Regions from separate parts of the Bacillus sp. 11B20 genome, predicted to be linked through region 1. Evidence: a T-box and tRNA genes for the amino acid it is inferred to sense, from the RefSeq annotation. Region 1 holds a T-box; the other holds one or more tRNA genes.
What was found. The T-box of region 1 lies ahead of proS (proline--tRNA ligase). A T-box ahead of a tRNA ligase gene usually reads a tRNA of that ligase, here a tRNA-Pro.
Positions count from the first base shown of each region.

Region 2: it encodes a tRNA-Pro, which carries the amino acid that the T-box ahead of proS (proline--tRNA ligase) is inferred to sense. The anticodon was not compared.

Region 1 covers NZ_JBLZWZ010000005.1:42,215-56,851, reverse strand. The annotation lists gene ACN6NB_RS01140 (GNAT family N-acetyltransferase) at 27-794, shown strand; gene ACN6NB_RS01135 (MFS transporter) at 900-2,072, opposite strand; purine riboswitch at 2,150-2,249, opposite strand; T-box leader at 2,399-2,594, shown strand; gene proS (proline--tRNA ligase) at 2,638-4,071, shown strand; gene ACN6NB_RS01125 (hypothetical protein) at 4,214-4,390, shown strand; gene ACN6NB_RS01120 (sulfite exporter TauE/SafE family protein) at 4,426-5,202, opposite strand; gene ACN6NB_RS01115 (sulfurtransferase TusA family protein) at 5,261-5,491, opposite strand; gene ACN6NB_RS01110 (MBL fold metallo-hydrolase) at 5,525-6,652, opposite strand; gene ACN6NB_RS01105 (sulfurtransferase TusA family protein) at 6,668-7,228, opposite strand; gene ACN6NB_RS01100 (rhodanese-like domain-containing protein) at 7,275-7,628, opposite strand; gene ACN6NB_RS01095 (DsrE/DsrF/DrsH-like family protein) at 7,643-8,125, opposite strand; gene ACN6NB_RS01090 (metal-sensitive transcriptional regulator) at 8,250-8,510, opposite strand; partial or broken gene ACN6NB_RS01085 (hypothetical protein) at 8,697-9,202, shown strand; gene ACN6NB_RS01080 (transglutaminase-like domain-containing protein) at 9,243-9,851, shown strand; gene ACN6NB_RS01075 (helix-turn-helix transcriptional regulator) at 9,993-10,829, opposite strand; gene fabF (beta-ketoacyl-ACP synthase II) at 10,933-12,165, shown strand; gene ACN6NB_RS01065 (thioredoxin domain-containing protein) at 12,308-14,377, shown strand; gene ACN6NB_RS01060 (SurA N-terminal domain-containing protein) at 14,530-14,637, shown strand, end outside.
Region 2 covers NZ_JBLZWZ010000008.1:886,325-900,961, reverse strand. The annotation lists rRNA gene rrf (5S ribosomal RNA) at 1-93, shown strand, start outside; tRNA gene ACN6NB_RS14090 (tRNA-Val) at 642-717, shown strand; tRNA gene ACN6NB_RS14085 (tRNA-Thr) at 751-826, shown strand; tRNA gene ACN6NB_RS14080 (tRNA-Lys) at 864-939, shown strand; tRNA gene ACN6NB_RS14075 (tRNA-Leu) at 948-1,030, shown strand; tRNA gene ACN6NB_RS14070 (tRNA-Gly) at 1,061-1,132, shown strand; tRNA gene ACN6NB_RS14065 (tRNA-Leu) at 1,145-1,230, shown strand; tRNA gene ACN6NB_RS14060 (tRNA-Arg) at 1,241-1,317, shown strand; tRNA gene ACN6NB_RS14055 (tRNA-Pro) at 1,325-1,401, shown strand; tRNA gene ACN6NB_RS14050 (tRNA-Ala) at 1,410-1,482, shown strand; tRNA gene ACN6NB_RS14045 (tRNA-Met) at 1,508-1,581, shown strand; tRNA gene ACN6NB_RS14040 (tRNA-Ile) at 1,586-1,662, shown strand; tRNA gene ACN6NB_RS14035 (tRNA-Ser) at 1,670-1,762, shown strand; tRNA gene ACN6NB_RS14030 (tRNA-Met) at 1,786-1,862, shown strand; tRNA gene ACN6NB_RS14025 (tRNA-Asp) at 1,867-1,943, shown strand; tRNA gene ACN6NB_RS14020 (tRNA-Phe) at 1,962-2,034, shown strand; tRNA gene ACN6NB_RS14015 (tRNA-His) at 2,060-2,135, shown strand; tRNA gene ACN6NB_RS14010 (tRNA-Gly) at 2,147-2,220, shown strand; tRNA gene ACN6NB_RS14005 (tRNA-Ile) at 2,238-2,314, shown strand; tRNA gene ACN6NB_RS14000 (tRNA-Asn) at 2,321-2,395, shown strand; tRNA gene ACN6NB_RS13995 (tRNA-Ser) at 2,399-2,489, shown strand; tRNA gene ACN6NB_RS13990 (tRNA-Glu) at 2,497-2,568, shown strand; gene ACN6NB_RS13985 (TspO/MBR family protein) at 2,646-3,122, opposite strand; gene ACN6NB_RS13980 (TraR/DksA C4-type zinc finger protein) at 3,209-3,943, opposite strand; gene ACN6NB_RS13975 (1,4-dihydroxy-2-naphthoate polyprenyltransferase) at 4,061-4,999, opposite strand; gene ACN6NB_RS13970 (isochorismate synthase) at 5,378-6,796, shown strand; gene menD (2-succinyl-5-enolpyruvyl-6-hydroxy-3-cyclohexene-1-carboxylic-acid synthase) at 6,789-8,534, shown strand; gene menH (2-succinyl-6-hydroxy-2,4-cyclohexadiene-1-carboxylate synthase) at 8,516-9,343, shown strand; gene menB (1,4-dihydroxy-2-naphthoyl-CoA synthase) at 9,358-10,176, shown strand; gene ACN6NB_RS13950 (o-succinylbenzoate--CoA ligase) at 10,250-11,710, shown strand; gene menC (o-succinylbenzoate synthase) at 11,697-12,821, shown strand; gene ACN6NB_RS13940 (hypothetical protein) at 12,927-13,118, opposite strand; gene ACN6NB_RS13935 (DUF1540 domain-containing protein) at 13,144-13,302, opposite strand; gene ACN6NB_RS13930 (cytochrome d ubiquinol oxidase subunit II) at 13,371-14,417, opposite strand; gene ACN6NB_RS13925 (cytochrome ubiquinol oxidase subunit I) at 14,440-14,637, opposite strand, start outside.

The DNA.
Region 1 (14,637 bases):
TTTATCATAATGAAAAGGTGAGCTAAATGAAACCCGAACAACAAATGGCCATTCGCCAATTAGAAGAAAAGATACACCTGTTTTCTTCTGCTGTGAACGGAACCTTTCTCTCAACTGACGATTTCGTTCTATCCAATACTCATATATCGACTGACACGTTCAATTTGCTCTTACCCACATCAGCTCAAATCCAAGATCCGAAAAAAGTGAAAGCAGCCATTGAACACATGCGGTCACAGAAACTCATCTTCAGCACATGGATCGATCACCATTTACTCCATCCTGATTGGGCTGACTTATTGAAGGAATATGAGCTTCAAGAGGTCGAACGCAATACCATCATGATGCTTGAGCATACAGGTGATATTGATCCAGTCACATCCTCATCACTTACAATCAAGGAAGTACTTGATGAGCAGACACTCTTTGATTACAAACATATCTTTATTGAACTATTCAAAGGGTCGACTGAGGCCGCCGCCTTAGAAGTTTATTTCCAGCGTTTTTCGATTGAAGCATTACACTCAAAAGCCCGCATGTTCGTGGGATATGAACACCATAAGCCGGTCACAACAGGCTTATTATTCGAGACAAACGACAGCTACGGTATTTATGATGTCATAACAAGGGCAGAACACCGCGGAAAAGGACTTGGCAGTGACATGTTTCATTACCTTCTAACCCAGACAGAGAATAAACAAAAGTGTGTCATCTTACAAGCATCAGCGGACGGCAAAAATATTTACCAACGTGCCGGCTTCCAACCAATCAGCGAAATGGCCGTTTTTGAATAGAATGGTATTTTGAATTTGAAATGAACATAAAAAAGCTGCCTATCTTTAGGCAGCCATAGATTGTTGACAAAGGCTAAAATGATCTTGATTTTAGCCCTTTGTCTTCTATTCAGCATGATGCTGACGATCCATATAAAGCGGCGGTCTCTTAAGCGAAATCACCGCACAGCTAAAGGCAATCAGTACAAACACAGCACCGAATTTAGCCAGATCAACAGATGAACCGGTCATCGTAAACATGACTCCGCCAACCGCTGATCCAATCGAAATGCCGATTTGCAAGGCCGATGTATTTAAGCTCTGCTGAATATCCGACGTGACCGGATCTGTTTGAATCAAATAGCTCTGCAAAGCAGGCGTCAATGCCCAGCTGAGCGCACCCCAAAGGACAACCATCACCATAAAGAGCGCGAACACACCCGCTGTATAAGGAATGGTAAACATGACAACCGCAAACGCTATTGTCACAAGCAAAATGGCTTTCCCTGAACCCAGTCTGTCACTCAGCCAGCCGCCAAACCCATTCCCGCCTATAGACGCAAGCCCGAAGACCAAATAACAAATACTAATCCAAAACGGGGTCATATGCAGAACTTCCATCAGAAATGGCGTGAAATAAGAATAAAGCATATAATGTCCTGCAAGCATAAACAAACTAATCAGGTGTGCACTAAAAATTTTCGGATGCCCTAAAGAACGAATCTGCTCTCTAAGAGGCGTGACTTTTTCAACAGGCATTTTTTCCAATAGAAAATAGATCAGCACCATCGATATGGCAGAAAGAATACTGATTCCTAAAAACATCACTCTCCAGCCAAAGCTCTCTGTAATAAAAATACCGATCGGTACACCGAGAACAAGTGAAGAACTAATTCCTATAAAAATCAATCCTAATGCTTTTGCACGATGCGCTGGTTCCACTAATTTGGCAGTGATCGTCAAAGATAACACCACCACAAGCGCTGTGCTCATTGCGATCAATACCCGTGAGATCATCACAAGGGCAAAGGTCGAACTAAAATAAGTGAACACATTTCCTAATGTAAACACCAATAACGCGATTAAATAAAGACGCTTTCGTTCGATTTTGGCTGTTGCAGTCAGCAGCACGGGTGCTGAAATGGCATACACAATCGCAAATACCGTAATGAGCTGCCCCGCTGTTGCCAGAGACACATTCAAATCCTCTGCAAGGCTTGGCAAAATGCCCCCGACCACAAGCTCAACTAATCCAACCGCAAAAGTAGAAACGGCTAATAAATATACTCTCCAGTTCATGTCTAACATCCCTTCTCTATATCATCGCTTTCACTTTTGATACAGGGTGCAGACAAACAAAAAAACCCTGATTACAAAAAAGGAAAGCGCGCTTTTGTAATCAGGATTTATCGGATCCTGGTAGAAACCCTCAAACCATATTATTGAGGTTATACAAGTCTATTTTTTTCTTCAAATATATTAGCATAGCCTTTCATAACTCGCAAGCTGTAAAAATAGAAAAATACTGCCATTCCAATCCTTAAGCAAAAGGAGCCAAAAAGGGAATCAGAACAACTTGCTTTCTCCCCCATTTACAGGTAAACTGATGAAAAATCAACGAACAAGGATCAACGTAGATCTGGAATAGTAGCTTGAATCGATCTTTAACAGAGAGGGAACGGTGCTGAGAAGTTCCTACTGACATCTTCAAGTGAACCTGCCGATTTAGTTCTGTTTCATACAGCGGTTCATACCGTTATCATGATTGAGTGTAAAGCTGTGCTTTAAATTAGGGTGGTACCACCAGGAATGGTCCCTAACTTAAAGTACAGCTTTTTTGATTTTTAAAAAGGAGGAACCTGCAATGTCAAAGAAACAATTTGTTGAGAAAATTACAAGCATGGAAGACGACTTTGCCCAATGGTATACAGATGTTGTCACAAAGGCGCGGCTCGTCGATTATTCAAGCGTGAGAGGCAGTATGATCATTCAGCCGTACGGCTTTAAAATCTGGGAGAATATTCGCGACGAACTTGACCGCCAGATTAAAGAAACGGGTCATGAGAATGTCTATATGCCGCTCTTTATCCCAGAGAGCCTGCTGCAGCAGGAAAAAGATCATATCGAAGGCTTTGCTCCTGAAGTGGCGTGGGTCACACATGGCGGTGAATCCGAATTACAAGAAAGGCTCTGCGTCAGACCAACCTCTGAAGTGCTGTTCGCTGAGCATTATAAAAACATTATTCATTCCTACCGCGATTTACCAAAGCTATATAACCAATGGGCCAATGTCGTCCGCTGGGAAAAGACAACACGTCCCTTCCTTAGAACCCTTGAATTCCTATGGCAGGAAGGACACACGTGCCATGAGACTGAGCAAGAAGCGATTGAAGAAACAGAAAGAATGCTTCACACTTACGCTTCTCTTTGCGAAGATCTCCTTGCCATTCCTGTCATTAAAGGGAGAAAAACAGAGAAGGAAAAATTCGCCGGCGCTCGCTTCACCTATACAGTCGAAAGCTTGATGCATGATGGAAAAGCGCTCCAAACTGCCACTTCTCATTTCTTCGGGAACGGATTTGCAAAGGCGTTTGGCATTGAATTTTTAAACCGTGAAGGAAAACTAGAGCATGTCCAACAGACTTCATGGGGCTTCACAACAAGAATTATCGGCGCTATGATCATGGTGCATGGCGACGACAGAGGGCTTGTCCTCCCGCCAAATATTGCGCCAACCCAAGTGCGTATCGTGCCAATCGCTTCTCATAAAGAAGGTGTCCTCGATCATGCCTATGAATTAAAGGATCGACTCGCCCGCATCGCACGTGCTGACATCGATGCAAGCGATAAACAGCCTGGCTGGAAATTCAACGAGTGTGAAATGCAGGGTATTCCGCTACGTGTAGAAGTAGGACCAAAGGATATCGAAAAAGGACAGGTGATGCTCGCACGACGAGACACTGGTGAAAAGCAAGCCGTCACATTAGATGCCCTTGAACAAACCATCACAGCAATGCTTGAAGACATTCAGCGGACCATGTACGAAAAGGCGAAGGAACGATTACATGAAAAAACATCACAAGCCCTCACAATCGAAGACATTGAGCAAATTCTTGCAGAAGAAAACCGATTGATTAAAGCCATGTGGTGCGGTGACGAAGCCTGTGAAAACGATATTAAAGAAAGAACAGGTGCGACCTCACGCTGTATCCCATTTGAACAGGAAACCATTTCTGACACATGTGTCTGCTGCGGAAAGCCTGCATCTGATATGGTGTTCTGGGCGAAAGCCTATTAAGAATATGAACGATAAAGAAGCATCTCAGGATGCTTCTTTTTTTGTTAAAAAGACCCAAACACCCATTGACCTCACCTGCATGATCCCCTATAATCCATATTAATATAATCGGTTTTTAAGACTTTAACTGGAGTGGTGATATATGAAACGCTGGCCCTCATTCTTTGCCGAACGCTGTCCTAAATGTAGAACAGCATTAGAAGTCTCAAAGTCCAATGCCCTGCAAGGCAAAGTCGTGAAAACATGTCCCAACCTTCATTATCAAAAAGAGTACCACCCCGCACTAGAAACGTATATCGAGCACGATGACGTCAAATAAAAAAGACCAACACGTTTGCTCTGTTGGTCTTTCTTTTATAAAATATCCAGCCAAATTTTGACCGCTGTCGCTGTAATCATTATAGCAAGTGCCCATTGCAAATAGACGGCGTTGATTTTCTGACCGACCTTAGCACCAAGCGGAGCGGCTGCCAAACTTGCGGCCATCAGCACAATCGCAGGAAGAAGCATGACTTGACCCGTCAATACCTTTCCAGTCGATGCGCCTATAGCAGAAAGAAATGTAATCGCAAGTGACGACGCTATCGTCATCCGTACAGGAATTTTTAAAATAGACAGCATGACAGGCACTAAAATAAATGCACCGCCTGCGCCTAATACCCCGGAAACACTGCCAATTACAAAGGCAATACCTGATGCCAGTCCTTTATGAAAAGTGACTTCACCCTCTGCGTCTGCACGCTGTCCTTTTTTCGGAATCAGCATGAGAATAACCGCCACAATGGCAAGTAATCCATAGACGAGGTTCATCCCTTTCTCTGGCATAAAATGTGATACATAACTGCCTAATAAGCTGCCCGCCAATATACTGCTTCCCATATATAAAATCAGCGAGCGATGTAAATATCCGCTTTTCCGATACGCCAGTACACCACCCAGCGTCGAAAAAAGCACTTGAATGGCGCCAATCCCTGAAACCTCGTGTGCTGATAATGCCATCACACCGAGAAGAGGAGGGATATAAAGCAGCATGGGATAGTTGATCACAGATCCGCCGATCCCCACCATTCCTGATAAGAAGGAACCAATACATCCGATGATAAAAAGTGTAATCAAAAACGCAAAATCCACGCTGGTCTCCTCCTTTGCAAAAGGAAAAGGGGATCTTCAGCAGATACCCCTACATCCTTTAGGACCCTTTTCTCATCCAGAACTTCAGCACGTGACCTTCTTCTGTCTGCGTGATCAATTCATGTCCGCTTGACTTCGCCCATGCAGCTAAGTCAGCTTTAGCCCCTTTATCTGTTGCATGTATTTCTAAAACTTGACCTTCCGCCAAGTCGTTCATTTTTTTCTTCGTTCGAATAATCGGCATTGGGCATGCAAGCCCTGTTACGTCTAATAGTTGATCAGATGTCATTTGATCGTTCCTCTTTTCTTATTTTATTGGACATTATCGAATCGCACAACGGTTTGGACCAATTTCCATTACCCGCTGTTCTTCATCGTCTGGAGTCAATTTCCCCATATTGGTATACCGGATGTCTTGATAGGCATTTGGCTGTGCAGGAAGATTCTTCGTGACCATTTGTCTAAATGCATCTTCGTCTTCAATGTTCAGTCCATGATTTTCTTCAAATAAAACGCCAAGTTCCTTCCAAACGCTTCCGTCTTCATTCACTTCTTCCATGACCATGAAATGCGCAGGTAAAACAATTAATTCTTTCGAAAGCGCCATATATCGGTCATAAAGTGTTTCTCTCAAATCACCTACCCAGTCCTCCGCCAGTCCAGCGAGATCAGGTCTTCCGATAGAATCAACGAACAGAATATCACCCGAAATAAGAAATTGATTGTCTACGATAAAAGATGTTGAGCCGATCGTATGTCCCGGGGAATAAAGAGGGTGAATGTCAATGGAAGACGTCCCAATTGTTATCCGCTGTCCTTCTTCAAGATGTTTGTACTCAAAGGTTACCTCTTCTGCATCTTTTGGTGGCAGCCAGTAAGCAGCTCCTGTCTGATCAGCTAGTTTTTTCCCACCAGAAATATGATCCGCATGAAGGTGAGTATCCAGCACATGCGCCACCGAAACATCATGCTTTTTCGCAAAATCGATATAGACCTCCGTCATTCGAGCAGCATCCACAACCGCAGCTTCTCCATTGGACATGATCATATAGGACAGACACCCTTTGCCCATCCGTACAAATTGATACAGCTCTCCACCGCCGCTTAAATCACCAATCTTCACTGGCTCGACATGCTCACTCCATGCCTTCATACCACCTTGTAAATAACTGACCGTTCTGCCCGCCTCTGACAGCATCTCCGCCACCATAATAGAGGAGCCCTCTTTGGCACACACAACTAGCACTTCTCGGTCTGTTGGTACTTTCTCGACCATATCCTCTACGCCATCGAGAAGCTCAAAGTAAGGTACATTGACATAATCAACGGCTTTTCCTTCAATCTTCCAGTCCTGTACATCTGATTCGTTTCGTACATCTAACAAAAAGATGGGCTCTTTGTTGATAATCTTTTTTGTTAACTGTTCTGCTGTCATTTCTTTTACAGACATCGTTTTATTCAGCTCCTATTTTTCAATCTCTCCTGCCCAGCTGTTCATGCCTGGCACTATATTCACTAATTGTTGAAATCCTTTTTCTTTTAACTTTTGCGCGGCTAATTCACTTCTTCTGCCTGAATGACAGATGAGGTAAATAAGCGTATCCTGGCTCAATTCTTCTGCACGGTGTTCGACTTCTCCAAGAGGGATGTGAACAGCTCCTGGAATATGCCCCGCCTCGTATTCATCCAGTTCTCGTACATCTAAAATAAACAAAGATTGATCTTCTTTTACCTTCTGTTGGAACGTATTCAAAGGCATTTCCGAAATCATTGACTCCCCTTCTTTCTCTTGCACTCCACCTTTACGTATCAAATGATGAAGCACCTGTCCTTCTACTTTTGTTCCTAAAAATTCGTGGCCGGCACTCTTTGACCATGCCGCTAGATCCGCTGCTGATCCTTTATCGGTAGCTTGCACCTCAAGCACGTCTCCTGGTAATAGCTCATTCATTTGTTTTTTTGTTTTCACAATCGGCATCGGACATGCCAATCCTTTTGCATCTAAAATGACAGTTGGTTGCTGCACGTGATGTCCTCCTTTATATAGGGGTGGGGGTATATTTTATACATACTTAATGCCAAGCATTCATGCCACCCTTGATATTCGTAATTTGTGTAAATCCTTGCTTCTTCAATATTTTAGCTGCCTGCATACTTCTCATCCCGCTTTGGCATATCACATAGACCTCTTTGTCTTTCGCAAGCTGATTTGCTCGTTCTTTTAGCTGAGGTAATGGGATGTTGCGAAATCCTTTAATATGGTTTGTTTGAAATTCTACAGGAGACCGAACGTCAATCAGTTGTTGATGCTGCCTACGCAATTGAGGTTTCATATCGGCTGCATCCATTTGTTTTACACCCTTTACAGGAAGAAAACGGCTCACCAGCAAACCAATGACAATGATGATCAAAAGTGTTTGAATCATTTGTTAACACCTCACTAGATAAATAAATTCACATTCCCAATTTCAGCCTCTGCTAAATACGCCGCCACACCAGCATATTGAATATCATCTAATAATTCTTTCTCCTGCAATCCTAAAAGGTCCATCGTCATTGTACATGCCACGAGGTTAATCTCCTGTTCCTTCGCCATATCAATAAGCTGCGGCAAAGTCATAGCATTGTGCTTTTTGATCACGTGCTTAATCATCTTTGGGCCCATTCCAGCAAAATTCATCTTTGAAATGCCCATTCGATCAGCCCCGCGCGGCATCATCTTGCCAAACATTTTTTCTAAAAAACCTTTTTTCATTGGCACCATCTCATCCTTGCGCAAGGCATTCAGCCCCCAAAACGTATGAAAAATTGTTACCTCATGATCATAGGCTGCTGCACCATTGGCAATAATGTAAGCCGCCATCGCTTTATCATAATCTCCACTAAATAGCACAATCGTCGTGCGTTTTTTCTGTTCTTCCATTCTGCTCCTCCTTTTTCAATTACCCTTGGGGGTATATATAAAATAAAAAATATATACATATACCGGTAAGGGTATATTATAACAAGTAAAAAAATCCGTCAACCTCCAAAGGCTGATGAATTTCTTACCGGCTTTTCACCAATAGCTCAACCGCTTCTTTCACAAGACCCTCCGTATCCTTGCCTTGTTCAAGACTTTCACGGACACATTGTTCAAGATTTGTACTCACAATCACACCCATTGCACGATCAATGGCATTGCGTGATGCAGACAGCTGCGTCACCACCTCGCGGCAATCCTTTCCCTGCTCCATCATCGCAAGAACCCCTTTAATCTGCCCCTCAATCCGGCGAAGACGATTCTTCATCTGCTGATTATATTCCATTCGCAAGTACCCCTTTCTATTGAATTCCTATGAACAGATAGTATACCCTAAGAGGTATTTAGTCAAACGACTTGTCCTTCTCTTTTGTAGAGAACGTATGTGAAAATAATTGCACATTCCACCATTTATTGATAAAAAGAAAATAATCAACGAACGAGAAATCATTGAAAGAAAAGAGGGAAACTTATGACTTTACAGCATTATATTGGATCAAACAAAGAACTGCCGCTTGGGACCATTGGTCAAAATCCTACCTATAAACCACTCTCTGAACTCAATATCAAATTGTTTGATCAAAAACAAAAAAAGCACAAAACCTATCAAAAAGAAGATCCTTTGATAGAAGTATTCGAAACAGAAGAGGATTTCGAAGGCATTCACATTGATAATTTAGATCCTTTCTATGAAACGGTAAGAAACAAATTCACGCATCCTTTTGTTTATGAATTAGACATCATTCATTCTCTTCGTGCACTTTTTAAATTCATTGAAAAAGAGCTTTCAAAAGGAGAAACATCGAAATCTATTCTTGTCTAAATGAACTCGAAACGAAAGAAAAGGATGATCGATTGGATGTAGAAATTGACCTAAGCAAAAAACGGTTTGGAAAACATATCTATTTTAAAGACATCAATGAACTGATTGATATGTTTGAGTTAGAAAACTTACAATATGTGTTGGTGAAGAAATAGACCTCCTGCGGTAAAAGTATAGAGAAAAGGAGACACTATCATGAACTTGACATGTGAATCTAAAAATTTTGATGATTATTTATGTGAACTAGCTGAAGTTGATTATTCTCATCCTCTTATTCGAGCAAAATCAAATGAACTTTTCAACCCTTTGCAGACAGAAATAGAAAAAGCAAAAGCAGCCTCTGAGTTTGTTCGAGATGAAATTCCCCATACATGGGATATCCAATCCAAACGAGTGACTTGTCATGCATCTGAGGTATTAACTTATAAAGAGGGAATTTGCTATGCAAAGTCCAACCTATTAGCTGCTCTATTGCGCTCACAAGGAATACCCACAGGTTTCTGTTACCAGCGGTTAATGTTGTTCGATACGCCAGATAAAGGATATTGTATTCACGCATTAAATGCTGTATTTTTTCATTCACTTAATAAATGGATTCGATTAGACTCTCGCGGCAACAAAACAGGAATTGATGCTCAATTCTCACTTGATCATGAAAGATTAGCTTTTCATACTCAACAAGAATTAGATGAAGTCGACTATCCTTTGATATATGTTAAACCACATCCAAAAACAATGAGCGTTTTAAAAGAACATACAGATGCGCTTGAGATGTATAAACATCATTTACCAGAAACGATATAGGCTTAGGGGGACAAATAACTTCGACAAAGCCAAACGTGAAAATAAACCAGTGCTTATCAGCATCGGTTATGCCCACTTGTCGCTGACGGCATAGGATCTATTTTATATTTAATGGCCATAATAACTTCATCCAAATGAAACCTAGCCTTCAATTAAACGTTTCAACTTAAGCTCCGTATCAGTATCCTCAACTGGAGTATAGACACTGCATCTTAAATCAGTATCCCCATACACTTGTAATGAAGTGAGGTTAAACAACATTTTACCTGCCTTAGCATGACGAAATTCAATTAATACTTCAGGCGCATAGCTGATCTCATTTTCATTCCAAATTTTACGAAACTCAGGATATGCCTGCTCCATTTCTTCTATAAATTGCTCATACCAGTCATCAGCTACATACTGTCCATAATACGTTCTAAATATGGCAATATATCCTCTAACAAAATGCTCCCAATTCACGGCTAGACTTTTAAATTCCTTTCTTGCGAATAGTAAGCGTATGATATTCCTTTCTGACGGGATGATTTGTTCAAAGTCCAAAAATACATTAGCTGCTGCTTGATTCCACCCAACAATTTGACTTCTTCTATCAGATATAATCGTTGGGCAATAACGAAGCTCCTGCAACATTTTCACTAAAGCCGGACTGATTTCCTTCTCATTCTCAATGATAAAGGATTGTTTCACTCCTTCCTCTAACGCTAAAGCGTACAAATATCTCCTTTCATCGTTATTTAATTGTAATGCTCGAGAAATCGCATCTAATACCGAAGTAGATACTTTTATATCTCTGCCTTGCTCTAACCATGTATACCAAGTAAGACTCACACCGGCTAGTTGAGCCACTTCTTCTCTTCTTAGTCCTGGTGTTCTTCTGCGGGTTCCTACAGGTAAACCAACCATTTGAGGAGTGATTTTCGAACGTTGATTCTTTAGAAATTCTGATAAAGCTTGAAGTCTAGTTTCAGGTTTCATGAAGATCTCCCTTTAAAATATTATTAATTATACTAGGATAAACAACAACTTGTAATAGGATAACACAATGGCTAAAGTTAATAAAAACAAGGAGGGAATGATCATGAAAAGAGTTGTCATTACTGGAATGGGAGTTATTTCTCCACTGGGAAATGCTGTGAATAGCTTTTGGAATCAACTAATAAAAGGACAATCGGGAATATCTCTCATTGATTCTTTTGATACAACTGATTATAAAACAAAAATAGCTGGAATCGTTCGTGATTTCGATGCAGATAAAATATTGGGAAGAAAAGAAGCAAAACGATTAGATCGTTTTAGTCAGTTTGCCTTAGCAGCAGCCGAACAAGCATTAGAAAATTCACAATTACAGTTAGATCAAGTTGATCTTGAACGTTTAGGCGTATATGTTGGTTCAGGAATCGGGGGAATCCAATCGCTTGTTGATCAAGTGAATGTATTAGATAAACGAGGCCCCTCAAGAGTAAGCCCCAGCCTTGTCCCCATGATGATTTCAAATGCGGCCGCGGCCCAAATCAGCATAAGATTAGGGGCACAAGGGCCATCATTGTCACCAGTCACAGCTTGTTCTATTGGGAACACCTCTATTGGTGAAGCTTTCAATGCGATCCGAAATGATGATGCAGATATTATATTTGCCGGTGGAGCAGAAGCTGCCATCTCACAAATATCTTTGGCCAGTTTTGGAAACGCACATGCACTATCTACTAGAAACCAAGAGCCAAGCCTAGCCAGCCGTCCATTCGATACAGATAGAGATGGTTTTGTGATGAGTGAAGGCGCAGGTATCTTAGTATTAGAATCATTAGAAAACGCGATTCTTAGAGATGCACCGATATTATGTGAAGTAGTGGGATACGGAGCTAGTTCAGATGCTCATCATATGGTAGCATCACACCCAGAAGGTAAGGGTGCCTACTTAGCCATGAAAAAAGCATTGAGAAGTGCAAACATATCAACAGATGAAATTGATGTTATTAGTGCTCATGCAACAAGTACACAAGTAGGTGATCGTTCAGAAGTTCTAGCGATTAAAAAATTATTTGGTGATCGTTCAGGTGAAATTCCAACAACGGCAAACAAGTCAATGACTGGGCACATGTTTGGTGCTGCCGGCGGAGTAGAAGCCATTGCTTTAGTGGAAAGTTTGAGACGAGGAATGATTCCGCCAACTATTAATGTAGAGAATCAAGATCCAGACTGCAACTTAGATGTTGTATTAGAAGCGAGAGAGCTTTCATTGAAATATGGGCTATCCAATTCTTTTGGTTTTGGAGGACATAATTCAGCCATCTTGTTAAAGCATTACGATTGATGTAGCTATCAAGGGTTTATAGCCCTTGATTTTTTTCATTTTGGGAATACCTCACAGACAAATGATGACGGGCAACAGCAATCTGATATATTAAATAGAGAAAAGAGAATACTAAAAAACATTTAGAAAGGAAGGTGATCCCATGCCAAACAACCAAACACCCAACCCGCTCATCCATGAAAAATCACCGTATCTCCTTCAGCACGCTCACAACCCAGTACACTGGTACCCGTGGGGGCAAGAAGCGTTCGATAAAGCCAAACGTGAAAATAAACCTGTGCTTGTCAGCATTGGCTACGCCACTTGCCATTGGTGCCACGTCATGGCACACGAAAGCTTTGAAGATCAACAAGTCGCTGACATCTTAAATGAGCATTTTATTTCAATCAAAGTCGATCGTGAGGAGCGTCCAGACATCGACTCTATGTATATGTCTGTTTGTCAGATGATGACGGGGCAAGGCGGCTGGCCGCTCAACGTGTTTGTCACGCCGGATCAAAAGCCTTTTTATGCGGGGACGTATTTTCCAAAAAGAAGTGCGTACGGGCGTCCTGGCTTCATCGAGGCACTCACACAATTGCTGGATGCGTACCATAACGACCGAGATCATATTGAATCATTGGCAGAGAAAGCGACAAATAATCTGCGGATTAAAGCAGCAGGGCAGACAGAAAATACGCTGTCTCAAGAGGCAGTTCACAAAGCCTATTACCAGCTCATGAGCAGTTTTGATACGCTGTATGGCGGATTCGGATTCGGCTCCGCTCCGAAATTTCCTGCACCTCATATGCTCTCATTTCTGATGCGCTATTACGAATGGACAGGGCAGGAGAACGCATTATATGCGGTCACGAAAACGTTAGATGGGATGGCAAATGGCGGTATATACGACCATGTTGGGTCGGGCTTTTCTCGTTATTCGACGGATGAAAAATGGCTGGTGCCTCATTTTGAAAAGATGCTGTATGATAACGCCTTGCTGCTGGAAGCTTACACAGAAGCGTATCAGCTCACCTCAAAACCTGAGTATGAAAAGCTTGTCCGACGTCTGATTCAATTTATTAAACAAGATATGATGAATCCAGGCGGCTCCTTTCATTCAGCGATAGACGCAGATTCCGAAGGGAAAGAAGGACAATATTACGTCTGGTCAAAGGATGAGATCATCACCCATTTAGGAGAGGAACTTGGCGCTTTATTTTGCGAAGTCTATCACATCACAGAAGAGGGGAATTTTGAAGGGGAAAACATCCCTCATACCATTTCCACCTCTTTTGAGGACATCAAAACCTCTTTTTCAATTGATGACCATACACTTCATTCCAAGCTGCAAGAAGCCCGACACATTTTACAATCAGTCAGACAGCAGCGACCTGCGCCGCTTGTAGATGACAAAGTGCTCACATCTTGGAATGCGCTGATGATCGCAGCCCTCGCCAAAGCAGGAAGGGTCTTTGATGCAGAGGAAGCGATTCTTATGGCGCAGCAGGCGATGTCTTTTCTAGAAACACATCTTGTTCAACATGAGCGGCTTATGGTCCGCTATAGAGAAGGTGACGTGAAGCATCTCGGCTTTATCGAGGATTATGCGCATATGCTAAAAGCGTATATGTCTTTATATGAAGCGACCTTTGAATTAGATTGGCTGGAAAAAGCCACAGCCATTGCGGAGAACATGTTTGAGCTGTTTTGGGACAAGGAAAAAGGGGGCTTTTTCTTCTCAGGATCAGACGCGGAAGCGCTCCTTGTTCGAGAAAAAGAAGTGTACGACGGTGCCATGCCTTCTGGTAATAGCACCGCACTCCACCAGCTTCTGAAACTAAGCAGAATGACTGGACGTCAAGACTGGCTGAAAACATTAGAACAGATGTTCAAAGCCTTTTATGTGGATGTCTCTTCCTACCCAAGCGGACACACAGCGTTTCTGCAAGGGCTTCTAAGTCAATATGCGGCAAAAAGAGAAATCATCATTCTTGGGAAAAACGGAGATCCGGAAAAAGAACGGCTTTTACAGACGCTTCGGAAACGATTTATGCCATTTGATATCATTTTGACCGCCGAAACAGGAAATGACTTAGCCAAGCTCGCACCATTTGCAAAAGATTACAAAACAATCGACGGCAGCACCACCGTGTATATTTGTGAAAACTACAGCTGCCGCCAGCCAATCACCAATATCGACGAATTGATGGAACAGTTATTCCACGATTAAGTTTGTCATATGATGACTATGAGAAGACAAAATGAGGACAAACAGATAAAAAACATGTCAATCCGCTAACAAATCGTCTGTACGGTTTTATTTTTCCTAAAAAACGGTTAGAATGCGCACTAGACGTTCTCATACCGAAGGGAGAGAAAATGATGAAAAAGGTATCATACACACTCATCGCTTGTTTGTTATCTGTTGGACTTGCAGCCTGCTCGTCAAACGATGCCAAACAAGATAAGCAAAACGATGCAGCCAAAAAC
Region 2 (14,637 bases), on a different contig from region 1:
CACACCCGTTCCCATACCGAACACGGAAGTTAAGCTCTTCAGCGCCGATGGTAGTTGGGGGTTTCCCCCTGTGAGAGTAGGACGCCGCCAAGCTTCTATCAGGATCAGTTCCATTTGGAACTGGTCTTTTTTGTGCTGATTGAGGGTCATACATCATACTTTATCTTATACCATTTGTTTGATGAAAGATCGTCGCACCTTCTTATGTCCAAGCGTAGCATGTGAAACACTTGAACCTAAAGATGTTCATGGCATAAAACCTTATCTATACAAAACAATAGAGAGACAGAGTATGAGCTTATATAGGCGCATTCCATATATCTTTAATTAAATTGAAGATGTGTAAGCCTATTCGATTTCTATAAATGCTTTACGTCTAAAGAGATACCTATATCATTAAAGTATAAAAATGAAAGACTGCTAATATTTCTAAAGGAATTGAACGTTTTGAAAGAGAATATAGAGAAGAGAAGCTCACCTGCTGAACGTTGAACAGCAGCTGTATGAATAGGTGATATGACGATCTTTTGTTAAAAAATAACGCAATGAAAATTGAAATAAAATTTTTTTAATATAGCCTTTACAAATGATTAAAACCTGTATATAATAATCTTTGTCGGATCGAGAGATTCTTACATAGTGGAGGATTAGCTCAGCTGGGAGAGCATCTGCCTTACAAGCAGAGGGTCGGCGGTTCGAGCCCGTCATCCTCCACCATATTTATTCTTACATAATGTTAGGATAGATAAAGCCGGTGTAGCTCAACTGGTAGAGCAACTGACTTGTAATCAGTAGGTTGGGGGTTCAAGTCCTCTTGCCGGCACCACTTTCATATGGTAAGATAGACAAGTCGCTTTTAAAGCGAGCCATTAGCTCAGTTGGTAGAGCATCTGACTTTTAATCAGAGGGTCGAAGGTTCGAGTCCTTCATGGCTCACCATGTTTCATGCGGGTGTGGCGGAATTGGCAGACGCGCTAGACTTAGGATCTAGTGTCTTTATGACGTGGGGGTTCAAGTCCCTTCACCCGCATTGCCAAATAAAATAAAGAAATCCTGTAATGCGGAAGTAGTTCAGTGGTAGAACACCACCTTGCCAAGGTGGGGGTCGCGGGTTCGAATCCCGTCTTCCGCTTATACCATCCACGCCGGGGTGGTGGAATTGGCAGACACACAGGACTTAAAATCCTGCGGTAGGTGACTACCGTGCCGGTTCAAGTCCGGCCCTCGGCATTATAAATAAGCGCCCGTAGCTCAATTGGATAGAGCGTTTGACTACGGATCAAAAGGTTAGGGGTTCGACTCCTCTCGGGCGCGCCATTAAGATCGGGAAGTAGCTCAGCTTGGTAGAGCACTTGGTTTGGGACCAAGGGGTCGCAGGTTCGAATCCTGTCTTCCCGACCATCTTTTATGGGGCCTTAGCTCAGCTGGGAGAGCGCCTGCCTTGCACGCAGGAGGTCAGCGGTTCGATCCCGCTAGGCTCCACTTTTTAAAAGATTGTTTTGATCATGGCGGTGTAGCTCAGCTGGCTAGAGCGTACGGTTCATACCCGTGAGGTCGGGGGTTCGATCCCCTCCGCCGCTATAAAGGACCTTTAGCTCAGTTGGTTAGAGCAGACGGCTCATAACCGTCCGGTCGTAGGTTCGAGTCCTACAAGGTCCACCATCTATACGGAGGAATACCCAAGTCCGGCTGAAGGGATCGGTCTTGAAAACCGACAGGGGTGTCAAAGCCCGCGGGGGTTCGAATCCCTCTTCCTCCGCCATATTTTTTAAAAAACCATATCATCGCGGGGTGGAGCAGTTCGGTAGCTCGTCGGGCTCATAACCCGAAGGTCGCAGGTTCAAATCCTGCCCCCGCAACCAAAATGGTCCGGTAGTTCAGTTGGTTAGAATGCCTGCCTGTCACGCAGGAGGTCGCGGGTTCGAGTCCCGTCCGGACCGCCATTTTTCAAAAGAATACTTGGCTCGGTAGCTCAGTTGGTAGAGCAACGGACTGAAAATCCGTGTGTCGGCGGTTCGATTCCGTCCCGAGCCACTTTTATAAAAATATTCATAGTATGGCGGTTGTGGCGAAGTGGTTAACGCACCAGATTGTGGCTCTGGCACTCGTGGGTTCGATTCCCATCAATCGCCCCATACATATTTTTGCGGGTGTAGTTTAGTGGTAAAACCTCAGCCTTCCAAGCTGATGTCGTGGGTTCGATTCCCATCACCCGCTCCATTTGTATATCTGTTCATGGGCCTGTAGCTCAGCTGGTTAGAGCGCACGCCTGATAAGCGTGAGGTCGGTGGTTCGAGTCCACTCAGGCCCACCATGATCTTCCGCAGTAGCTCAGTGGTAGAGCTATCGGCTGTTAACCGATCGGTCGTAGGTTCGAATCCTACCTGCGGAGCCAAATGGAGAAGTACTCAAGTGGCTGAAGAGGCGCCCCTGCTAAGGGTGTAGGTCGCGTAAGCGGCGCGAGGGTTCAAATCCCTCCTTCTCCGCCATTGATCTGGCCCGTTGGTCAAGCGGTTAAGACACCGCCCTTTCACGGCGGTAACACGGGTTCGAATCCCGTACGGGTCATTTTTAAAAGAGATCTTGTCAAAGATCTCTTTTTTGTTTTCTTCAAAACGAAAGACCGCTATCATGGCGGTCTTTTTTTACATATTCATGGAATAGATCGTATAAGACAAGTATGTCGCAAAGAAGCCCCATAAGACATAAGGGATCAGTAAAATTGGAACGACTTTGCTTAGTTTACGTGAGACGATGACAAGTGCAAGTGCTGTCAGTGCAACGAGCAGGCAGTCGATCGTAGCCACAAACAAATCCTTTTGTGTAAATTGAAAAAAGCTAAAGGCTTGATTGAATACGTAATTTAAAAGGAAAAGAATCCAAAATGGTAAAGTGATTTTTTGGAATCCATATTTTCCATAAATGATCGCTGCGGACAATGAGATGAGTGCAAATAAGACAGCCCACACAGCACCAATCACACCGCCACCAGGTGTCCATTCTGGTTTATTTAATGCGTCATACCATTCTCTGTCGATGGGGAACAAAAATCCGGCAATAGAGAATAGTGCGTATGTAATAAAGAAGACGACAATCGCCCAAATGATACTTTTTCTAGCCATCAAGAATCTCCTCCAATCAAATTCACTCTTAAAGTGATTTCCCAATCATTACATGATATAAACATAAAGCCCCCAATATGAGGGGACTAATGATTTTCTTCTGTATAAGGTTCTTCCTCGTACGGTTTCAAGTCACCAAATACTGTCATGACACCTTCTTCGTCTAATGCTTCTTCATAGGCCTCGTGTGCTTTGTTCGGATACACCTTGCTTGCTTTTCCTTCAATATCAGCAGCTGCGAATCCTTCGTAGTCCTCCACATAATCTTCATCTTCTGATTGTGTATACACATCATCGTATGTCAAAGGTGGGAATTCCATATCAGACGGGGTATCAGAGTTTCCGTAGCGTTCTACGTCTTGGTAGGCATCCTCTCCGTCGTACGCAGCACTTTCTTCATTTTCAAATTGTCCAGCTGGCGGACTTAATAAATCCTCTTCAATCGGACGGTTTTGTGAAACGGTCTGTTCTTTTGAGTGCTCTGTGCATGTGACGGCAGTAGGCAAGGCTTCTAAGCGTTCCTTTGGAATAGGGGCCTTACAGACCTTGCATAGTCCATAAGAGCCGTCTGCAATGGCTTGAAGTGCTTCATCGATATCTAACATATGTTCATGTTCCAAGCTGTTTAAAGCAATATCTTTCCCACGCTCGAACAGCTCTGTCCCTTGATCGCCCGGGTGGTTATCATAGGCAGACAGTTCTCCGACTGAATCGTAAGGAAAGGATACTTTCTGTTCATCGTCATGGCTTTTGGCTTCAAGTTCTTTTTTTTCATCGAGAAGGCGCTGCTTCAAATGATGTAATTCGTCTTTTGACAACAAAGCGATCATCCTTTCATATCAAACATATTGTTAGTATGAGCAATTTTGTATGTAAGACTAGTTCCAATTTGAAGCAATTCCTAATTAAAAAACGCCTGCGGCTGCAGGCGTTCTTTGTTACGCGATATAGTATTGTAAGATCAAAGCGATCGTCAGCAGAAAACCAAAAAATGTATTGGTTTGAGCTGTAGATTTCATGGCATTCATTAATTCAATCGGTTTTTCTTTTTGCTTAAACTCTTTAATGGCTGTATAGGCTTTTGGCACACTGAGTAAAACAAGAAGACTCCAAAGACCGACGATATCTGTGAAGATATAAACAAAAATGAGTACATATGATACCAAAAACATGGAAAGTAAAATGTTCACTGCAGCTTTACGTCCAGCAAGGATGGCAAGTGTTTTTCGTCCATTTTCCTTATCCCCGTCTAAATCACGGATATTGTTCGACAGTAAGATGGCACCAACTAAAATAGAAATTGGTAGTGAGACGAGAACAGCTTTAGACGTCAGAGTGCCTGTTTGGATATAAAAACTTATCAGGATAATCCCTAATCCCATAAAAGCACCTGAAACAAGTTCTCCAAACGGTGTATATGCAATTGGTACAGGGCCGCCAGTATAGAAATAGCCTGCTGCCATACAAATAAGTCCTATTAATGCAATCCACCAGCTAGACATCATGCAAATATAGACCCCAAGTAATAAAGAAAGTGCAAATAGTGCATAAGCGAGGCTGAGGACTGTCTTTGGCTTCACACCGTTTCTTACAATGGCTCCGCCGATGCCGACAGATTTCTCGTTGTCCAGCCCGCGAACATAATCAAAGTACTCATTAAACATGTTTGTTGCGATTTGGATAAACATAGATGCAAACAGCATGGCTAAAAATAGCCCAACATGTATTTGACCACTTGGAAGTGCTAAAACAGTTCCTAAAGTAACGGGAATAAATGCCGCTGTTAGTGTATGCGGTCGTAGTAAATTCCACCAAATTCGCCAGTTTTTATCAGGCTTTATTGGTGAAAGCTGATCTGATATCGATTGATGCTGCATAAAATATACTCCTTTAAATAAAAAAATACGTACACGTCCAAATTCCAGTTTAGCAAAGTTCAAAAAGGTGTCAATATATTGATGCGATGAATCGGGAAAAAGATGTTTGCTAATCGTTGCCATATCGAAGGAAAGCTTGATTTTAGAACGGTCCTGCCATTTTGCTTTAGATGCTCTCGTTTCAATAAGCAAGAGCGAAAAAATCTTGAAAGCGTGATATAATAAGGATTCGAGGTTTTAGAAGCTGTTTTCTTTACTAAGTTCATCTGTTAAGGTTTATAATAGAAAAGCAGGTCATTCGACATATTCGAATGTTCATGTATTTTTTCATTATGTTTTTATTTTTTATGTAATTCATGGATTTTGGAGGAATGTATCATGGTGACAACAGTGCAAAGTACTTTCCGGCAGGAAGCGCTTGCGACATTAGAAGAAGCGAATAACGTCAACCATGCTGTTTTGATAAGCTACTCCAGAAGAGTTGACGATCTGGATCCTCTTGCCTTTTTCCAAAGCGGCGAAGCGGATTTTTTAGGCGAGCGGTTTTTTTGGTCTGATCCAGAAAGCCAAATGATTTTTTCTGGACTTGGCAGAGCGGCCGTCATTAAATCATCTGAGCAAGGCAAGGAACGATTCGATATAGTCCATCAAGAATGGGAACAGCTCAAGCAGCACATGTTCCATTTTCATGATGAAAAGGAGTTAAAGCAAGCGGCTGTTGGTCCGCTTTTATTTGGAGGATTCTCGTTTGATCCGTATGAAGAGAAGGCGCGTCATTGGGAAGCATTTGGCGAGGCTCATTTTTTTGTGCCATCGATCATGCTGACTGTCTCAAAAGAAGGCAGTTTTCTTACGATCAATGAGTGGAAGCAGGTGGATGGGAACGTTCATCAGCTTATTCAGGAATTAGAACAAAAAGCCTCTCGTTTCGAGACATTGCCAGTTCGGACTGGTGGACAAGCTGAACTTGTTCATGTGGAAGAGCTGGATGTGAAGGAATGGATGAAGGCGATCGAAGAAGCGACAGACCACATTCGTGCAAACGAATATGAAAAGGTTGTTTTAGCAAGAGAAGTCTTGCTTCACTATAAAAATCAAATTGAACTCGCTCCACTATTAGCGGAATTATTAAAGCATCAAACAACGAGTTATGTATTTGCGGTTGAACAGGGAAGACAAGCATTTGTCGGAGCCACGCCGGAACGCTTAGTGAAAAAAAGCGGAGGAGAGGTCTTTTCCTCCTGTTTAGCAGGCTCCATTGTTCGCGGAAAAGATGAAGCGGAGGATCACGCATTAGGCGAGGAACTGCTGCATGATGAGAAGAATTTGATTGAACATCAAATTGTTGTCAATATGATTGAGCAAGCATTTGAAGCGAATTGCCTTCACGTGCATAAACCAAATCAACCAAGTCTTTATAAAACAAAAAACATTCAGCATTTGTTTACACCGATTGTGGGAGAAATTAAAAGCAGCTGTTCCCTCTTTTCATTAATTGAGCAGCTCCATCCGACGCCGGCACTAGGCGGATATCCAAAGGAAATGGCGGTTGAAGTGATTCGTGAAATCGAACCGCTCAAGCGCGGCTGGTATGCAGCGCCCGTAGGCTGGATTGATTCTCAGGATAATGGAGAATTTGCTGTAGCCATTCGGTCAGGTCTTATTGAGGAAGACCGTGTTCGTTTGTTCGCTGGCTGCGGAATTGTAGAGGATTCCCTTGCAAAGCAGGAGTATGAAGAAACACAAGTGAAGTTAAGACCAATGCTGTCTGCTCTTGGAGGTCATCCTATTGAATAATCACATCATGACAACATATATAGGCAGATTGATGGATGAATTCGTCCAAGGTGGTGTGAAAGAGGCAGTTGTCTGTCCTGGTTCTCGATCAACTCCGCTTGCGATGCTGGCCCTTGCTCATCAAGACATCCATGTCCATGTTTTAGTGGACGAACGGTCTGCTGCTTTTTATGCGCTTGGTCTTGCAAAAGCAAGTCAATCACCAGTGCTGCTTATTTGTACATCAGGTACGGCAGCTGCTAACTTTTATCCAGCCGTTGTAGAGGCGCATTATTCTCGTGTACCTCTTATTGTTTTAACTGCTGATCGGCCGCACGAATTGAGGGAAGTTGGGGCACCTCAAGCGATTGATCAGCAATTCTTATTCGGTAAGTTTGTTAAATGGTTCACAGACTTAGCATTGCCGGAGGACAGTCAAACGATGCTGCGTTATGTTCAGGCGGCAGCTGCGAGAGCAAATCACATGTCGATGCAGGAGCCAAAGGGGCCTGTTCAGGTCAATGTACCTCTGAGAGAGCCATTGCTTCCTGATCTGTCTATTGATCCTTTCGCGCGAGAAAAAGAGGATACGAAAAAGGTATTAGCATCAGGTCAGGCTTTCCCTAATGATCGGGTGATGTCTGAAATCGCGACCGTCATGAACGAATCCAAAAAGGGACTGATTGTGGCTGGTGAACTTCATACACAGGAAGAAAAAGAGGCGGTTTTACGCCTTTCGAAAGCCCTGCATTTACCTATTTTAGCTGACCCGCTTTCTCTTTTGCGCAACGGGCATGAAAATGAAGATCTCATTATCGATGCGTATGATTCTTTATTAAAAGATGAGGCATTACAGCAGCATCTCTTACCGGATATGGTCATTCGTTTTGGACCGATGCCTGTATCTAAGCCTTTATTCAAGTGGCTGGAAAAACATGCGGAAGTGAAGCAGATTGTTGTAGATGCTGCCGGAGGTTTCCGTGATCCTGGGTTAAGTGCTTCATACGTCATTGAAAGTACTGTCTCTGCTTTTGTAGAAGCAGTATTAAATCAAGCAGTACAACGTAAAGAGACAAGTTTCTTAAACCGATGGCAGAATGCTAATTCTTCATTCAGAACGAATGCAGCCAGCTATTCAGATGAGGATTTGTCCTTTGAAGGGAATGTGTACCGTCAGCTTCAGCACCTCTTGCCAAAGGAGAGCGTCCTTTTTATCGGAAATAGTATGCCGATTCGTGATGTAGATACATTTTTTGAAACTCAGTCCAAGCCTTTTCGAATGATGGCGAATCGCGGAGCAAATGGCATTGACGGCGTTGTGTCTACAGCACTTGGCACGTATGCAGCTTTGAAGCAGCCTGTCACTTTGGTCATTGGAGATTTATCATTTTACCATGATATGAACGGTCTGCTTGCAGCTAAGCTGATGGACATTCCTTTGACAGTTGTTTTGATAAACAATGATGGGGGAGGTATCTTTTCTTTCCTTCCGCAGGCGTCTGATGAACCGTATTATGAAAAGCTCTTTGGAACGCCGACAGGACTGAATTTTGAGTATGCATCGAGGTTATATGGGGGAACCTATTCGAAACCCGCAACGAAACAAGAGTTGCATGATGTGTATATGGCGCATATCGATGAACCTGGGCTTCATTTAATTGAAATTGAAACAGATCGTCATTCCCGTGTAGACAAGCATCGTCAAATGATGGATGACATATTGGAAGAAGTGAAAAAAGAATGCCTTCTCTCATCATAAGAATGCGTGATGGGGTAGCGTACGAAGTGGTGGATCAGAACCCATCGGCAGCAAATGCCACATTATGCTTACACGGCTTCACTGGAAGTGCAGCGTCTTGGACGTTCTTGAATGCTAATTTGGAGAATACAAGACTGATTCAGGTCAGCTTGCTCGGACATGGGCGTACGGACTCGCCAGAAAGTGTGAGAAGATATGCGATGTCTCAGCAGCTGGCAGATCTTGCAGAGATTTTAAACCAATTAAAGCTTCACAAAGTGAATATTCTCGGATATTCTATGGGAGGGCGTATTGCTTTATCATTTGCCACTCGTTATCCAGATCGTGTCAATAAATTGATCCTTGAGAGTACGTCTCCAGGGCTTCGCACTTTTAAAGAGCGGATGGCAAGACTGAAGCATGATCATCAGCTCGCCCAAAAAATCAGGCATGAAGGCTTAGTGAAGTTTGTGGATTTTTGGGAGAGCATTCCTTTGTTTGCTTCGCAGAAAGCTTTATCAGCGGAAAAGCAGGCTCAACTGAGAGAGGGAAGACTCAAAGCGAATCCTCTTGGGCTTGCTCGCAGCTTAGAAGGAATTGGAACAGGTTCACAGCCCTCTGTTTGGAAGGCATTAAAGCATATTCATTTGCCTGTTTTGCTCATTTGCGGAACGCTTGATGAAAAGTTCTGCCATATCGGCAAACGTATGCAGCAGGAGCTGAAAGGAAGTCAATTCATTTTGGCTGAGCATGCTGGGCATACAGTTCATGTGGAACAACCACATTTTTTTGGTAAAATAGTAAGTGAGTTTATTTTAGCGCAAGATTAGAGGAGGAAATATTGATGGCTATTGAATGGCAAACTGAGCGTCAGTATGACGAAATTTTATATGAAACGTATAATGGGATCGCAAAGATTACGATTAATCGTCCACACGTACATAACGCGTTTACCCCAAAGACTGTTAGTGAATTAATCGATGCATTTTCACGAGCTCGTGATAATTCAGAAGTTGGTGTGATCGTACTTGCAGGTGCTGGCGGAAAAGCATTCTGTTCTGGTGGAGACCAAAAAGTCCGTGGCCATGGCGGTTATGTAGGAGACGATCAAATTCCACGTCTAAATGTATTAGACTTACAGCGTTTGATTCGTGTCATTCCAAAACCGGTTGTTGCGATGGTTGCAGGTTATGCAATCGGAGGCGGACACGTTCTCCACATAGTATGTGATCTGACAATTGCAGCAGATAATGCGATTTTTGGACAAACAGGTCCAAAAGTAGGCAGCTTTGATGCCGGTTACGGTTCAGGCTACCTTGCACGTATTGTCGGCCATAAGAAAGCAAGAGAAATCTGGTACTTATGCCGTCAATACAATGCACAAGAAGCGCTTGATATGGGACTTGTTAACACAGTTGTCCCATTAGATCAGCTTGAAGAGGAAACAGTAAAGTGGTGTGAGGAAATGCTAGAAAAGAGCCCGACTGCTTTACGATTCTTGAAGGCTGCATTTAACGCAGATACGGATGGATTAGCTGGAATTCAGCAATTTGCAGGAGATGCGACACTTCTTTATTACACAACAGATGAAGCAAAAGAAGGACGCGATTCCTTTAAGGAAAAACGCAAGCCGGACTTCGGTCAGTTCCCGCGTTTCCCTTGATTCAATGATATTAATGAACAACAGCTTAGTGCATCAGACTAAGCTGTTTTCTTTTACGAAAAGGAGGTGTCTCATGATGAAGCAACCTAATTGGCTGCTGCACCGTGCCTATTTAACACCAGATCGAGTCGCACTTATTTATCAAGAGAAAGAGTGGACATTTCACGAATTAGCTCAAGAAGCGGACGAGCTTTCAAATAGACTTGCACAGGCATCATTGAAAAAAGGGGAAACAGTTGCGCTTTTGATGAACAATCATCCTCACATGGTGATGCTTGTACATGCGTGTTTTTTATTAGGATTAAAAATCGTGCTATTGAATAATAAGCTGACAAAAGCTGAAAGGCGCTATCAGCTAGAAGATGCAAAAGCAGCGGCGTTATTAACGGAATCTATTTATGCGAGCGATCATGAGGGTGATTTACCCGTTTATACAATGGAAACTTTACCTGAACCAGGGAAAGGCCATGAAAAAAAGATCGAGAGCGAATTTGATTTGAATGAAACAGCAACCATCATGTATACATCTGGGACAACAGGACGTCCAAAAGGTGTAGAGCAAACGTTTGGCAATCATTTTCATAGTGCTGTTTCCTCTGCATTGAATATGGGTCTCAGAGAGGATGACCGCTGGCTCATTGCCCTGCCTCTTTTTCATATTAGCGGTTTATCTGCCTTATTTAAGTCTGTAATCTATGGAATGACAGTCGTGCTTCATCAGAAGTTTGACGTTGATGAAGTAAAGGATTCTATTGAACGGCATCGTGTGACGATGATTTCTGTTGTGCAGACGATGTTATCTCGGTTATTAAGCAGACTAGAAGAATGTCCGTCTTCTTTGCGTTGTCTTTTATTAGGCGGAGGACCTGCGCCTTATGCGATGCTCCAAGAAAGCAAAGAGAAGGGCTTTCCTGTCTTTCAATCGTACGGTATGACAGAAACCTGTTCACAAATTGTGACGCTTGCACCTGAATTTAGTGTAGAGAAGCTTGGGTCAGCGGGAAAACCTCTTTTTGGGTGTGAGCTGAAAATTCAAGATGGTGATCGCATTTGCCGTCCTTTTGAGCATGGCGAAATTATGGTGAAAGGTGCAAATGTGATGAAAGGATACCTTTACCGTGAAGAAGCGACCGCGGCTGCCTTTCATGAGGGCTGGCTGAAGACGGGTGATATTGGCTATGTGGATGAGGAAGGGTTCTTATTTGTGCTTGACCGCCGTTCAGATTTGATTATTTCTGGCGGAGAAAATATTTATCCTGCGGAAATTGAAGCGGTGCTTCTAACACATCCGCATGTAAAGGAAGCCGGAGTAACGGGTATGTATGATGATAGATGGGGAGAGGTACCGGCTGCTTTCCTTGTAACAGATGATAAGATACCGGAGAATGAGCTCTATGCTTTATGTGAGTCGCATTTAGCCAAATATAAATGGCCCGCCGCTTTTCACTTTGTGGATGAGCTCCCAAGAAATGCGTCGAATAAATTGCAAAGGCACAGACTCAGATCAAAGGGGTTTTCAAATGATTCAAATTGAACGAGTAATTTTATATCATGTCACGATGAAGCTTAAACAACCATTTACAACAAGTCTTGGAACCATTTCAGAGCGTGAGTTTATTATTGTTGAAGTAAAGGATCAAACAGGATTGACTGGATGGGGAGAGGTATCTGCTTTTTCTTCTCCGTGGTATACAGAAGAAACAATTGAGACTTGCTATCATATGCTGAGGGCTTTCTTTATCCCGAACGTGCTGACACGCACCTTTACACATCCTTCAGAAATACCGGACAGTCTGTATCAATTTAAAGGCAATAGGATGGCCAAAGCAGGCATTGAAGCGGCTGTTTGGGATATTTATGCGAAGCGTGAGAATAAGTCTTTACGCGATGTATTAGGCGGCACAAAAGATAGAATACCATCTGGTGTTGTGGCGGGGTTAGGCCCTATTGACGATATGCTTGAGCAAATTCAGCAATTTGTTGATCAAGGCTATCAGCGGGTGAAGGTAAAAATTAAACCGGGACAAGATATTGGACTTCTTCAAAAGATCAGAGAGTCTTTTCCTGAGCTGCCATTAATGGCAGATGCAAACTCTGCTTATGAATTAAAAGATATTAGCAAGCTTAAGCAGCTCGATGATATTCGCTTATTAATGATTGAACAGCCTCTAGCTGCAGATGATATTGTGGACCATCGCCATTTGCAAAAGCATTTAAAAACGCCGATTTGTTTAGATGAAAGTATTTGTTCTTTAGATGATGCCAGAAAAGCTGTAGAGCTTGGCAGCTGTCAAATTATTAATGTGAAGCCTTCACGAGTTGGCGGACTGACAGAGGCTCTTAAAATTCATACGTTCAGTAAGGAGCATAAAATTCCGTTATGGTGCGGGGGGATGATTGAAACAGGTATTTCCCGCGCGCAGAACGTGGCACTTGCTTCACTTCCTCAATTTACAATTCCCGGTGATATTTCAGCTTCGTCAAAATTTTGGGAGCAGGATATCATTTTTCCTGAAATTAAGGTTGAAAATGGATTTATTGAGGTGCCTCGCTCGCCAGGAATGGGCGTGGAAGTTGATTACCAAGCGCTCCGTTCGTTTTCAGATAAAATCGACGTGTTTACAAAACATGATTTTGTGAGATAAAAACGAAGAAATCACCTTTTGCTTATCCAATAGAATGGATGTATAGTGAGGGAAAGTTTTTCCTTCCTGTCTGAACAAAAAGAAAGAGCGGTGAACCGCTCTTTCTTACTCTTCTACCAGCTCGCTGTCATAAGCAAGCTGTCCGATATACTGATGCATTTCATTGGGCATGTTTGCTGCATGTCCATATTCATAATCCCAAAGGTTTAAAAAGGAGTGAGCGGCTTGATGGAATGCGGCTTCATCCGCGTCATGAATTTCGTCAAAAAACGTTTGAAGCAGCCGATCGTGTTTCAAATTGAAGCGCCTCCTTTAATGAGACTTAAAGATCTTGTGGTTTAAACGTTTTACAATCCGTTTCTTCACTTTTCTCAGCCGTATTTCCTGTGTGGCTGACGACATAGATTGCATCTGCACCACAGCGGTTTCCAGTATTCCAATAGGAACAGTTATTGACTTCACAAAGGATTTTTTGACTCATACAGATGACCTCCTTTTGAGTATGTCTTTCATCTATAATGTAACCGAAATGAAGCTCGTCCATTCATGTTAATCTTCCTGACGAATATAGCGCTTATCCTTCATAAATAATTTCCAGAAGAAATAGAACCCAGGAAATAAGATGATAAAACCTACAATATAGGTGATAAATAATGCCCTAAATGTGACAGGGTCTGTAAATCCAGACATAATTGTAATATCTGGATAGGCCATGTAAGGCAAGTGAGCACGCCCGTACACATAGCTTGCTAAGAAATATTGAATGGTAATCGCAATGACGGCAAGGCGTGGTCTCCCTTTCCGATGCTTAAAACGGCTGTTTGGTAAAAATAGAGCTAGTCCTGCTAGCAGGAACATTAGGAGAGATACAAGAAGAATAGGGATGTTCTGCATCATTTTTGTGAACAGCCAATTCGCCTCGCTTCGTAATGTCAGCATGATAAAAAAGGCCATCATGAGTGAAAGTGGACCTGTAATGAGCGCCCCTCTTCTATAAATGCTGTAAGCTTCATCTTCATTAGCTACATTAGAGAAATCAGCTAAAAGCAAGGACGAAAGAAAAAGGGTACTGAAGATGGCAAAGCCGACAAAAGAATAAACATTTGCACTTGTAAAAACCAGTCCAAGATCTAAAGAGTAGACGTTGTTCTCCTGAAAGATAAATCCACCATGGGTAATTGGGAGAACCATGATCAGGATGGACGGAATGATAAAGCCGCTGATCCCTGAAATATAAGTCACCGCTTTTCGGTATTTCTTAGGCAGTGAATGAGAAAACACGAGAAACCCGCTTCGTAGTGCAAGAAGCAATAAGATGATGCTGCCGGGTATTAATAAAACGGTACCAAGTACAAAGGTCGCACCTGGAAACAGGCTGAACAATGCGACAACGATGGCCACAATAAAAACGTTTGTCACTTCCCAAGTTGGAGAAAGATACTTATTCGCGATATTAGCTGCCTTTGTTTGTTCTCTATTCATATAAATCATCGACCAAAATCCTGCGCCGAAATCCATTGATGCCATCACTGCATAGATAAAAACGAATCCCCATAAGATGGTGATTGCAATGAGCGCATCAGTTGTAACATCCATTTGCATCAAGATCGCTCCCTTTTTAAGATTCTGTTAACCGTAGGTCTTCTTCAATCGTATGTTTCCTAAAGTAGTACGTCAGCACAATAACGGTTGCTATGCCTAAGATGAGATAGACAATGGCAAAAAGGATAAAAAGTGTCCCGATCGAGCCAGATGATGTGACAACCTCGGAGGTTTTGAGCATTCGATAAATGACCCATGGCTGACGGCCTGTACA